Regions from separate parts of the Ruegeria sp. BG8 genome, predicted to be linked through region 3. Evidence: riboswitches for the same ligand, from Rfam matches in the RefSeq annotation. Region 3 holds a riboswitch; each other region holds the start of a gene.
The links. A riboswitch is a leader RNA that binds a small molecule or an ion and turns the genes downstream of it on or off. The one in region 3 is predicted to bind cobalamin.

Region 1 (3,201 bases), on a different contig from region 3:
TGAGGGATTACCTGAGCGGTGTTTTGCCGCCCGATCCATTGGAAAAAACGCCCCCTGCCTACAGGTTACACCCTGTGCCCGGTGCATATGCGGTATTGAAAACAGGATTGCAGGCGCAGCAACATTTGGATGAGCTAAGCGTTTATGAGCCAGTAATCCTGGATCAGGACAGTGGAGGGTTCCTGATCGTCCGGTTGACGCTCTGACGGGTTGCCAATTGCGCGTTGCGCGCCTATATCGGCTGTCGAGAGGTTGGCGCGGGCGAGCGCCTCGCCAACCTGGTCAGGTCCGGAAGGAAGCAGCCACAACGAGCCCCGCTTGGGTCGATGTCCAACCTCTCACTTAATCCCTTACAAGTCTTTTGTTGTGGACTGCGTTGCAATAAGCCGCAGCCAGACAGCTGCATTTCGACGCGCAAAAGCACCGATATGCCCAACTTGCTTCAAATCGAACTCCTGCGGCGTCAAAAGATGCCGACGCGCGGTCGGACCGTATAGGTCGGCAAGTCGCCAAACGGCCTTGGGTGGGACGGTCTGGTCATCTGCAAAGCTGAACAGATCGACAGGCTTTTGCCATTCGACCCAGCGCGCCTCTGGTAGCGAAGTACCGATATCAGGCACATAGCTATGAGGATCTGTACACCACTTACGCCATTGCCAGTAGACCGGCGCGGGAAGGTCCGTTCCAAAACCCAATGCTTTGCCGGGCAGGTAGCCAAGGGCCTTAACGGTCAATGGCGCATGACCGAACCAGAACAGCGATGCCAACGCCCGATATGGCCAAGGATGATCGTTAAACGTCACAAGCCCCGAGCAGACACAGATCATACGGTCTATAAACTCGATATCGGGTTGAACAGGGCCCAGCATCCCACCCAGAGAATGACCGATGCTCCATTGTTTTGCACGCGGATATCTTTTGCGCATTTCCGCTCGGGCGGCTGGCATATCGGTCAGGGCCCAATCAGCCATCGTCACCTTTGCCTCACGCATGCGGCCCGTCATTGAATGGCCAAACGCGCGATAATCATAGGTCAGACAGGCAATCCCCTGCTCGTCAGCCAGCCAACCCGCAAAATGCTGGTAATAATCACGCGGCACACCAGTCGCACCATGTATGACTACTGCGATCTGCGGGTCGGCAGCCGGCAGGTACAAACGCGCAGACAAATGCGCATCGCCGATCGGGATGCGAAAATCTTCGGTCAGTACCGGTGGCTTGACGTCTAACATGGTGCTGCGTTGGTCATTCTAAACTGCTTAGTTCACCTAAATCGCCATGTTCTATCCTTCGGAGTCAAGACCCACCCTGCTTGACCAAACGTCCACTTGTTTTGGCCACAGTTCGCTTGACTCGGAGGCCATGCACCCGCTAGCGATTGGGTGATGGTTCTTGCCCCGGTTTCGGGGCCGGATGAAAAGGGAACACGGTGCGGTTCACCCGGCGATGCCGGATCAGACCAAATCCGAGACTGCCCCCGCAACTGTAAGCGGTGAGCGAAGCTGAAACACCACTGGCCAGACGGCTGGGAAGGTCAGCAAAGCGACGACCCGCAAGTCAGGAGACCTGCCATCGCACGAAAAACCGAAACTCGGGCGGGGTGTCCGGGCAGGTCTGCAGCATGGCTGAGCTACCTGATCCACACCCTTCGTCCCACGCGCGGAGGGCGCAATATGATCTGGAAGACCAAAACACACGAATACACCGCAACTGTGTGCCAAAAAACCGGCAAACCTTGCCCCGCTTTGGCGCGCATGGCGCGCGCGTTGGCAGAAGCAACGGCAAGCGCTAAACCGGTCACAACAGATGCATTCGAAATCGAAGGCAGCAGCGACCTGTCCCATTGCGCTGCCGGATGCACGGCCCGTTTTCGGGCGTACCCCGCGCAAATCCGGGTGTTCTGCGATACAGACCCGGATGTTTCTACGGACCAACTTGACGGCTACGCAGACATGATGTTCGGAACAGTGTTCACAACCAGACCCGCAGGATTTTTGGTGAACCCGCCATGCGCCATGCTGGAGGTTTCAGCACTTGCGCCTCGGGCTGCATCCACCGAACACCGCGCCAGCGCGTGAATCAACGAGGTGTTTGGGCCGGTTTGCTGGCCCATTTCAACTGTGCATCCGTTTCCACGGCACAGGGGCGAACTGCTCGCAGTCGCGCCAAGGCCTGATCTGGTGGCTCTCCATGTTCAACCAGCAGGCGCATGGCGATCATCCCGGACCGGCCGCATCCGCCCTTACAGTGAACAAGGATGCGTCCTCCGCTTTTCAAAACTGTGGCAAGCTCTGAACACACGTCCTGCCACTGGGCCTCAGTGGCAGGTGATGGTGCGCCGAAATCAACAATGGGCAGGTGTACCCATTTGATTTTGCTCAGCGCCAAATCTGAACTCAGCGAACCGGCACCGCCGTGCTGCAGCTCAGCCTCGGTTGTCATCGACAATACCATATCGGGGTGCCAGGACAGGATCGTCTGAAAATCCTGCGCGTAATTCCCGTCACGACCGGGCAACGGGCTGAACGCAACCATGCCTTCACCCACGTTGACGGGATATATAGCGAACCGCTCCATGTTCTCTCCCTTCGCCTGTGCCTTACGCTGAACCACAGCACAGGGCCGGTGTATCCGCCAATAGACCGGCTGCCAAAGCGAATTTCCTTTCCTGCTGTGGTGGACGCGGGCGGCACGGCTCTCTACGCTGCAATCTGATACGAATCCGACAGAGCAGACATGACCGACAGCCCCAGCCCCGCCTATCAGGTGCTTGCCCGCAAATACCGCCCGGAAACCTTTGCCGACCTTGTGGGTCAGGACGCGATGGTGCGGACGCTGAAAAACGCGTTCGAAGCGGACCGCATCGCGCAAGCTTTTATCATGACGGGTATTCGCGGCACCGGCAAAACCACCACGGCGCGGATCATTGCCAAGGGCATGAACTGCGTTGGACCTGACGGCCAAGGCAAGCCAACCACCGAACCCTGCGGGCAATGTGAGCATTGCGTGGCGATAATGGAGGGCCGCCACGTCGATGTGATGGAGATGGACGCCGCCAGTCGCACCGGTGTGAATGACATCCGCGAGATCATAGACAGTGTGCGGTACCGCGCTGCGTCCGCCCGTTACAAGATCTACATCATCGATGAGGTTCACATGCTGTCGACCAGTGCGTTCAACGCGCTGCTCAAGACACTTGAG
Region 2 (3,201 bases), on a different contig from region 3:
GACACCCCAGCCTTGATGGCCGAGTCTGTGTCAACACCAGACCAAAAGCTGCACCGCGCAACGGTCGGAGCGTTGTCCGACAAACTAAGTTCCGAGATCGGCACCGCCCCTGCATTGATCCTGTATGGCCCGTTGGCAGAGTTCGACAATGTATGACCTGACACTGGTCGGTATCGGCACCGGCAACCCCGATCACGTGACGTTTCAAGGCGCGAAGGCTATTCGGGCCGCAGATTTGATCCTTATTCCGCGAAAAGGTGAAAACAAGGCCGATCTGGCAGGGCTTCGGGAAGAGATCATCGCGCAGGTGACCGAAACTCCGCAAACGATCGCTTATTTCGACATTCCCAAGCGCCGGTCGGATGACGGATACCTGCGGGGCGTTGACGAATGGCACGATGCCATTGCGTTGCGTTGGCAAGACGCGATTGCGGCCCATCCTAAGGCGCGCCACGTTGCATTGCTGATTTGGGGGGACCCCTCGCTCTACGACAGTTCCTTGCGAATCGCGTCTCGGCTGCAACCGCAGCCGTCGACACGTGTGATCCCCGGAATCACGGCGCTTCAGGCGCTTACCGCGGCCCATGCGATCCCGATCAATGATCTGGGTGCGCCGTACGTTGTTACAACCGGGCGACGCATCCGCGAAGAGGGTTGGCCCGACGCCACCGCCAAGGTCGCCGTCATGCTGGACGGAGAATGCTCGTTCCAAAGCCTTGAGATGGCAGAGTTTGACATCTGGTGGGGCGCTTACGTTGGGATGAAGGAAGAAATCCTGATCAAAGGACAATTGTCCGAAGTTGCACAGCAGATCCTGGAAACCCGAGCCCGCGCCCGAAGCCAGCATGGCTGGATCATGGACATCTATCTTTTAAAAAAGCGCGTGAACTGACCAAAAATGTCGCAATTGGCGATTGCGCCAGCGCACCTCTAAGGGCTAAATGAATGGGTCTGGTCCTGCCGGAGATACTGGTAGGCTAAGAGGGAATGTGGTGCGATCACGCCAATGGTCAACTCCACAGCCGCCCCCGCGACTGTAAGCGGAGAGCCCCTGTTCAACCAGCCACTCCTGATTTTCAGGGGGAAGGCGAACAGAGGCACTGACCCGCGAGCCAGGAGACCTGCCGGGCAACGTATTGAAACACCGGCCGTCGGGTGCGGCGGCAAAGGAGAACTAGAATGGCGACTCAAACAGCAACCGCATCGGCCTCACGCGCTGGCATTCTGCCCGTTATGTTCGCAGTGGTTTTGGGCCTGGGTATTATCACGCTGACCGGTCACGTTCAGGCAGCCGCCCTGCATGACGCTGCTCATGACGTGCGTCACGCGACCGGCTTCCCCTGCCACTAACACCATGTTTAGCCGCATTTTGACCAGCGCGTTGTTCGCTGGTGCTGCAGCGGGGCTGATTGCCGCCTTGCTGCAGTTGGTTTTTGTGCAACCTGTTCTACTGCACGCCGAACTCTATGAGTCGGGCGAATTGGTGCATTTTGGCGCTGCCCCGGTTTCAGCCCATCCCGAGTTGCCCGGTATGTTTTCGGAACTGTTCCGCGACGCGCTGAGTGTCATTTTCACAATGCTCACCTACACGGGGTATGCGCTGTTGATGGTCGCGCTTATGTCGGTTGCAGAAGGCAACGGTCACAAGATTGACGGACGCACAGGCGTTCTGTGGGGTTTGGCCGGTTTCATCGCCTTCCATCTGGCCCCTGGCTTTTCTCTGGCACCCGAAGTTCCCGGCGTAGCCGCGGCGGACGTATACGCGCGTCAGGTTTGGTGGTTTGCCACTGTCGCAGCCGCAGTTGTGGCATTGTGGCTGATCGCGTTCGGCAGCAACCTTGTAAGCTACCTGATCGCGGCTGCCCTTTTCGTTGCCCCTCACCTTATTGGTGCACCGGAACCCGATGTCTTCACAGGCCCGGTACCGACCGAGATTGGCGCTTTGTTCGCCGCGCGCGCCTTTGGCATCGGTCTGGTGGCCTGGGTGCTGGTTGGCGCATTCGCGGGCTATTTCTGGCAACACGAAGGTCAACGCGCAGAAGCAACGGCCTGATTTAATTCCGCTTTGACGCGCCGGGTCCTGCCCGGCGTGTCTATGTTTGCATGCAAGGAACACGAAATGGCACGCTCACTTGCCCTTTTCGCAATCGGCTTGGTCTTTGGCAGCGGCGCGGGATTTGTTGTCGCCGCCGCAAACGGGGTCACCTTTGATGGGCACGACCACAGCGATCCTGCCCACCATGGGGCTTCGCATTCCGAAGCAGCGGCCCACGATCATTCGACCGCCATCAACCTACCCGCCGGCGCAGACGCACCCGGTTTGGAAATCGCATTGACGCAAGATCCGTTGGCCGGTTGGAACCTGCAAGTCGTACCCCGGAACTTCCGGTTCTCGCCCGAGAATGCCTCGGCCCAGGATATCCCCGGCGAGGGTCACGCGCATGTCTATGTCAATGGACAGAAACTGGCCCGGCTATACGGAAACTGGATGCATATTGATCAGCTTCCGAAGGGAGAGGTCGAGGTTTCAGTTTCCCTGAACGCCAACGGTCACAGCCCTCTGATGGTGGACAACGTACCGGTCAGTGCCGCCGTTACCGTTCAGGTCGACTAAAGCGCAGGAATGCGCGCGCGCAAGCACATTCGAAGGCGACCGCATGGCCGGGCGTCTTCGATCCAGCCCTTGGGGCTGTCCAGATATGCCTGACAGGTCGCTGCAATGTCATCTGCATCAGTCGTTACGTTGACACCAGAAAAGACATAGGTCGCCCGCCCCTCTGCCTGCATCGCCAAAGCAACAGGCTCGGCACATCCGCTGAAGCAGGCGTGCTCGGTCACTTCGACCTGCTCTGCCAGCGCCAAGTGCTCCAGGGCCTGTTTTATGGATAGCTCTTCCACCTCCCGATCCCGGGCACCAGAACAGCTGCTGCAGATCAACAGGCGCATTGCAACCTGACCTTTCTTTTCATTGCCGGGACGTTTTGCGCCTTTCGCAGCGCGCGGGCAATCCTGAATACGCACAAGATTGTGAGTGCGCGAAATCTCTGTTTCTGGCAATTATCACCCAGCTTCACCAAAGGAGATAGCGATATGAAGGCGTTTTGGACGACTCTCGCGTTTTTGGCTATGCCAGCATGGGCTGATGAGCCTCTGTCGGGATGGGCCGTGTATCCAACCGGTAAAAGCTATAATGAGTTGGTG
Region 3 (3,201 bases):
CTTGAAGAAACTTGAACGTGTCTTCGGCACCGTTTCCTGTTTGATAGTCCAACAGGACAAGGAATTCTGGGTTGGCGGCGGCCACAGTCTCCCATGACGTGCGACCCCAACTGGTGTCCATGTTATGGATTACGTTTTCTCCACCCGCCGCCGCAATCATGGCATCCGGTATTGCAAATTTACCTGCGGTAAATGGCGCGTCTGCCGGACCATCCAGAAGAAAGACGCGAGGTTTTGTAAGACCCGCCGTTTGTGCTTGGATTTTGGCAAGCTCATCTTTCCAATCTCGAACCAAGGTTTCAGCTTTTTCTTCGACATGCATCACTTGCCCCAGGCGCAATATGTCGTTGAACAAAAGGTCCATGCTGGCCACCGGACGGTCTTTGTTGATGTGAACACAGCTTTCCGTCAGGATCATTGTCTTGATCCCGAACGGCGCCAAAGTGTCTGGTGTCACCTCGCCACCAGGTCGCATGCCATAGTACCATCCGGCAAAAAACAGGTCTGGCTCTGCCGCTACCAGATTTTCGATGGTGGGATATTTCGGAGCAAGTTCGGGAATGTCACCTCGCAGTGTGTCGAACTCGGGGCTTGTCTTATACCAACCGGTAATACCAGTAAGACCCACGATTTTATCTTGCAGACCCAATACAAAAGCCATGTCGGTCATATTCATATCATGAACAACCAGACGTTCGGGTTGTGTTTCGAACACAAGCGGTTCGCCGCAATTGTCGACGGTGATTTCATGCGCTGCAACACCGCCTGTCATGGCTGCAATCAAAGCCATAGACACAACTAGTTTCATTCAGGGGAACTCCGGTTAGAATTTGAAACAGAGGATTTTCGGATATCGAGCGCCGGGATCTCGCGCCCTTCGTGGTGAAAGCGCAGGTACTCAACGCCAAAGGTGTCACGTACCCGCTCAGCTGTCAGAACGTCGGCCACTGCACCAAACCCGGACAGCCTCGCAGATTTCATCAATGCCACATGGGTGGCGAACTCAGGGATCATGACCAGATCATGAACGATCATCACCACGGTGATTCCAAGATCTGCAATCAAGGAAAGCATTCGACCCTTGGCGTCCGGATCCAGATGGTTTGTCGGCTCGTCCAGAAACAAAAGCGACGGTCTTTGTGCCAGCGCACGCGCAATATGCGCCCGTTGGCGTTCACCACCGGACAAAACGGCCATACGCTTGTTCGCCAACGCGGTCAGACCAGTACGATCGAGAATGCGGTCTAAATCCCGTGCGTGCTGATCGACAGAGCGGTCTGCCTGGATCGGTATCTGGCCCAAAGCAACATAGTCTTTAAGGAACAAGCGGCCGTCGGGCAGCTCTTGCTGGCTGACAACTGCGATCATCCTTGCCCGTTCGACCGCCGACAATGCGCGAAGACTGCGCCCTTTGATTTCTATAGCGCCGTGAACCAGCGTCTCTGCGCCACATAGCAGGTTCAAGAGTGTGGTTTTGCCCGCGCCATTGGGCCCCGCAATTGCAAGGATAGAGCCTTCCTCAAGGTCGAATGAAACATCCTGCAGCAACGCCTCATCGGATTGGGCAAAATAGCTTACGTCACTGGCCTGCAAAAAGGTTTTCAGGTTCATTTCTTGGGCCTCATGACCAACGCTGGCAAGCGCGCCAGCGTCTTTTTGTATAGGGCGGCAGGTCGATCTGAGGCGTTTGTCCAACCGTCGACGCTTTTATCATATTGGCGCGCAAATTCGGCCAGAGCATTAAGGTCCTGCGCTGTTTCAATTCCCCCAAAGAGGTAATGTGCTTTTCCGTTTCCTTGAAATCCAACCGTGGTTGGGGATGCACATCCGGCCATGCAATCGACGGTTCGGATGACAAAACTGTTGGGAAGTTCCGGGCGCAAAGCCGCTGCAATTGCGTCGGCGTTCACTGTCCCGCGACAGGTTGAGCATACCAAAAGAACGTGATCTGCCGCGTTAGACATGGCACAGCCTGCTGAACGCCCGTGAGCCGGGCGATTTGGAAACGATGCCAGCCGGCGTATGCAGCGCCATGATGCCTCCTTCCAGGACACCCCGCCCCGGGTTGGTTACACTTGAGATGGCAGGTCTCCTGACTTGCGGATCAAAGCTATGCCACCCTTCCCGGCCCAATTGGGCCAGTGGGAAATTGGCGTCGCTCACCGCTTACAGTTGCGGGGGCAGTTACGGATTTGGCCCGAGTTCTCGCGCCTCACCGTATTCCCTTTTCATCCCTTGGGCTCAGCCTTTGGGAACCATCTGTCGCGTCATTGCCCGAGATCGTATTTCTGGTCAATACGAAAACAGACGTAATCGAATTGTCGCAATTTCATGGGAATTAGTTATGGCGCTTGACCTGACTGACCCGAAGCCTACAACGGCGGCGACCTCTCAATTCCAGATCAGCGTTCCTTGCAACAGACCCGCTGCCAACAGCAAAGCTGACAGATCATGAAGATATTGGAAAATCGGACCTTTTCACAGCTGAACGTCGGAGATCAGGCGCAGTTGACGCGGTTGTGCACAGTAGACGACCTATATGCCTTTGCGTCAGCATCGGGCGATCACAACCCGCTGCACCTTGCTGCCTATGACGGGGATGGGGATGGGAGACCAGAAGCGATCGCCCCCGCGCTTTGGCCAGCAGCACTTATTGCCGCTGTTCTTGGCAATATCTTACCGGGCGCCGGTACACAGACCCGTCGCGTGGACTTAACGTTTCACGCGCCAGTGGTAGCCGGTGATGAGCTGACGGCCTTTGTCACAGTCGCTGAAAAGCGCGACGACGGCGATTTGGTATGCACAACAGAAGTACACCGAGTGGGCGATAACATTCAGGTGCTAAGCGGTTCTGTTCAGGTTACGCCGCCGACCCAACACATGGAATTCGACTCGGTCGAAGTGCCGGGGCTTGTGGTACAGCGGCATCGCCACTTTGATGCTCTGCTCGAACAAGCCCGACCGCTGGAGCCTATGCCAACTGCCGTGGTGGCGCCCGAGGATCCAAATTCGCTTGGGGGTGCGCTGCTTGCCTATTCCAACGGGATCATTTTACCCATTCTAGTGGGCGATCCAGACAGAATTGCCAAGGCTGCCGCAGAGTTGGATGCCGATTTGGACGGGATCGAAATCGTCGAGGCAACTACCCACAGGTTGGCAGCACACCGTGCGGTTGATCTTGTTTTCGAGGGGCGTGCGCAG
Region 4 (3,201 bases), on a different contig from region 3:
GTCATGTTCGGCAATCACCACCAGACGCGAGCGGCGTTCTTCGCCGGGCTCCCAGGGGCGGTCGTATTGATGGCGGACGCGCGCGCCTACGGCCTGTACCAGCAGACGCATCGGTTTGCCTTGAACGGCGGCATAGCCCTTGACGCGCAGGATGTTCAGCTCATTGGCCAGACGTTCGATCTTTGCGACCAGATCCAGCGGGTCCGTCTGTTCCGGCAAGTCGACGATGATGCTTTCGAAGTCATCATGCTCGTGATCGTCGTGGCCATCATGATGGCTGGGACGCGCGTCCATGTCATCTTCGGCTGCCGCTTCGAGGCCCAGAACAACGCGCACGTCCACAGCCCCTTCGGCCACTTCAACAACCGGCAAGGGGCGAGGGGCCTCTGCGGCGATGACCTCTTTGGCTTTTGCGATCCCTTCCGGACCGGCCAGATCGGGCTTGGTCAACAGGATAATGTCCGCGCAAGAGATCTGATCCTCGAACACCTCGGACAGCGGCGTTTCGTGATCAATCGAGTCGTCTGCCATCCGCTGGGCATCTACCGCTTCGACATTCGGGGCAAAGCGACCGGCGGCTACGGCCTCGGCATCGGCTAGGGCGATGACACCGTCCACGGTGATTTTCGAACGGATATCCGGCCAGTCGAACGCCTTCAGCAATGGCTTGGGCAGTGCCAGACCAGATGTTTCGATCAGGATATGATCCGGGCGGGGCTCCAGCGCCATCAGCGCTTCGATTGTCGGGATAAAGTCGTCGGCCACGGTGCAACAGATGCAACCGTTTGCCAGCTCCATGATGTTTTCCGCAGGGCAGTCCGGAATGGCGCAGGATTTCAGGATATCGCCATCCACGCCGACATCGCCGAATTCATTGACCACGACAGCCAGGCGCTTGCCCTGTGGGTTCTGCATCAAATGGCGCACAAGCGTGGTTTTTCCCGAGCCCAGAAAGCCGGTGATCACGGTGACGGGGAGTTTTTCGAGATTGCTCATTTCAGGGCTCCAATCGGGGGAATGCGTGAGGCGCAGTTCTTGCGGAAGTGTTCAGGGCGTTCACGCCATTTGACCAAGCCATCCTCGGTGGCCAGATACTTGCTTGCGCCTTCAACGATCACGTCAACATGATCGGTTTCGTTCAGATTCTCGTAGACGAATGTCCAGCGGTCTGGGCCGCCGCGCAAAACGATGGAACAGCCTTGATCGCAATTCGATAGGCATTCAACGGCTTTCAGGGTCACACCCTCGGGCAGTTCGGCTTGTTCCAGTGCTTTATGTAGCAAAGCGCCGGGACGTTGCGCGTCATCCTCGACAGGCAGGCCGCGGCGGCACGTTGTGCAGACCAGCAGCTCAACCGGTGTGGTCTCGGTCATGTCTCTCATCCCCCCAGATCCTTTTGCGGGGGACGGGGTCTCATGCGGGCCACGCGTTGCGACATGGACCCGACACCGGAACACCCCGTCCGGTTTCAACTTCGGCTGTTGGCAGGTCTCCCGGCTTGCGGATGTCAGAGGCCTGGCTCTGGCAGGTGTCCCGCCTTCCCGGCCATTCGGCCAGTGGCTTTGGGCACCCTCTCCGGTCACGGTCGCGGGGGCGGCTGCGTTTGACGGATAACCGCTGACGCATTCCCTTTTCATCTGCCGATGCAGACACCAACGGATGGGACATGCGGCACCGGCAGGTCGCTTGTCAAGCGCGTTGCGCTGATCTGTTGGTGAGTGGGATGAAAAGCGACCTGTCGGCGTCGCTGGGCGGCATGATCTGGTCGGTTTCTCGTGCTGGCATGCCTACGAAATGCGATGACGGAGGCGCAACGAATGAAGGTTGGATTTATCGGACTGGGGAATGTGGGGGGCAAGCTGTCGGGATCGTTGCTGCGCAATGGAATCGACTTGACCGTTCATGACCTGAATTCAACGCTTGTCGAGGCGTTCGTCGCAAAAGGTGCAAAGCCAGCCGAAAGCCCTGCGCAGCTGATGCGGGATTGCGACGCAGTGATCACCTGCTTGCCGTCTCCTGCCGCCTCAGATGCCGTTATGCAAGAGATGTTGCCCGAAGTCGGCCCCGGCAAAATCTGGATGGAGATGTCGACGACCGACGAAGCAGAAGTCAAACGTCTTGGGTCCGAAGTGATCGCGCGCGGCGGTGCCGCAGTGGATTGCCCGGTTTCCGGCGGATGCCACCGGGCGGCGACGGGAAACATCTCGATCTTCGCCGGTTGCGATCGCGAGACCTTTGAAAGAATCCTGCCATTTCTGACCACGATGGGACGCCGCGTTTTACACACGGGCGATCTGGGCTCAGCTTCGGTTCTGAAGGTGCTGACCAACTATCTGGCAACCGCAAACCTGATCACTTGTGCCGAGGCATTGGTCACCGCAAAGGCCGCCGGTATGGACCTGAACACCACGTATGAGGCAATCAAGATCTCATCGGGAACGTCTTTTGTGCATGAAACGGAAAGTCAAGTCATTTTGAACGGGTCACGCGACATCTCATTCACAATGGATCTTGTGAAAAAAGATATCGGTCTTTTTCAGGAAGTGGCTGACCGTGCAGGTGTTCCCTTGGAAATAAACCCTGTCATGATCAATATTTTCGAGGACGGCATCGCCCGGTATGGCGAGCGCGAATTGTCGCCCAACATCATCCGCCGACTTGAGGACGCGACAGGATTGGATATCACAGCCCCCGGTTTCCCGCCCGAGATGGTGGACGACGAACCAGAAGAGGCAGGCTACGAAGTCATCCCAAGTGGACGTGGGGCCGAATGACGCAAGTGGAGCCACGATCCGGCGCTTAGAATTATCGGTGAAGTGGAGGCGAGTACCGGAATCGAACCGGTGTACACGGATTTGCAATCCGCTGCGTCACCACTCCGCCAACTCGCCTTTTCAAGTAAAATCAAATACTTGCCGTGGTGTGACAGGCGTTTTAGCAGCTTTCGTCTGGGGCGTCCAGAGGGTTGAGGGCAAATTTAGACGTATCCGAACACTCGGTGGCTGCGGCGCGTTGAAAAATCTTGTCCGTGCTTGATTAGTTTGATCGACAGGGGCGTTGCCGGTTTTGTCTGGATATGGCACAAGCCACACATCCTAGGGAACAGAACGAGCGACCCAATGACAGATTTCGCAGCCCGGCGCCGCACAATGGTTGATACCCAAATTCGCCCCTCTGACGTAACCAAATTCCCAATCATCG

Region 1: another riboswitch for cobalamin. It lies ahead of ACR0DG_RS13960 (hypothetical protein); the one in region 3 lies ahead of ACR0DG_RS12490 (DUF1636 family protein).
Region 2: another riboswitch for cobalamin. It lies ahead of ACR0DG_RS03480 (CbtB domain-containing protein); the one in region 3 lies ahead of ACR0DG_RS12490 (DUF1636 family protein).
Region 4: another riboswitch for cobalamin. It lies ahead of ACR0DG_RS03410 (DUF1636 family protein); the one in region 3 lies ahead of ACR0DG_RS12490 (DUF1636 family protein).

The regions. Positions count from the first base shown of each region.
Region 1 covers NZ_JBQFSZ010000006.1:166,111-169,311, reverse strand. The annotation lists gene ACR0DG_RS13975 (bifunctional 2',3'-cyclic-nucleotide 2'-phosphodiesterase/3'-nucleotidase) at 1-206, shown strand, start outside; RNA gene ffs (signal recognition particle sRNA small type) at 246-344, shown strand; gene ACR0DG_RS13965 (alpha/beta hydrolase family protein) at 351-1,232, opposite strand; cobalamin riboswitch at 1,370-1,588, shown strand; gene ACR0DG_RS13960 (hypothetical protein) at 1,674-2,078, shown strand; gene ACR0DG_RS13955 (protein-tyrosine phosphatase family protein) at 2,080-2,577, opposite strand; gene ACR0DG_RS13950 (DNA polymerase III subunit gamma/tau) at 2,737-3,201, shown strand, end outside.
Region 2 covers NZ_JBQFSZ010000001.1:684,856-688,056, forward strand. The annotation lists gene cobA (uroporphyrinogen-III C-methyltransferase) at 1-156, shown strand, start outside; gene cobF (precorrin-6A synthase (deacetylating)) at 149-892, shown strand; cobalamin riboswitch at 936-1,143, shown strand; gene ACR0DG_RS03480 (CbtB domain-containing protein) at 1,180-1,350, shown strand; gene ACR0DG_RS03485 (CbtA family protein) at 1,355-2,053, shown strand; gene ACR0DG_RS03490 (hypothetical protein) at 2,120-2,614, shown strand; gene ACR0DG_RS03495 (DUF1636 family protein) at 2,611-3,021, opposite strand; gene ACR0DG_RS03500 (DUF302 domain-containing protein) at 3,091-3,201, shown strand, end outside.
Region 3 covers NZ_JBQFSZ010000005.1:241,116-244,316, forward strand. The annotation lists gene ACR0DG_RS12480 (ABC transporter substrate-binding protein) at 1-808, opposite strand, end outside; gene ACR0DG_RS12485 (ABC transporter ATP-binding protein) at 805-1,611, opposite strand; gene ACR0DG_RS12490 (DUF1636 family protein) at 1,608-1,964, opposite strand; cobalamin riboswitch at 2,066-2,275, opposite strand; gene ACR0DG_RS12495 (bifunctional enoyl-CoA hydratase/phosphate acetyltransferase) at 2,452-3,201, shown strand, end outside.
Region 4 covers NZ_JBQFSZ010000001.1:670,111-673,311, reverse strand. The annotation lists gene cobW (cobalamin biosynthesis protein CobW) at 1-996, opposite strand, end outside; gene ACR0DG_RS03410 (DUF1636 family protein) at 993-1,373, opposite strand; cobalamin riboswitch at 1,467-1,672, opposite strand; gene ACR0DG_RS03405 (NAD(P)-dependent oxidoreductase) at 1,800-2,774, shown strand; tRNA gene ACR0DG_RS03400 (tRNA-Cys) at 2,818-2,891, opposite strand; gene ACR0DG_RS03395 (protein-L-isoaspartate O-methyltransferase family protein) at 3,120-3,201, shown strand, end outside.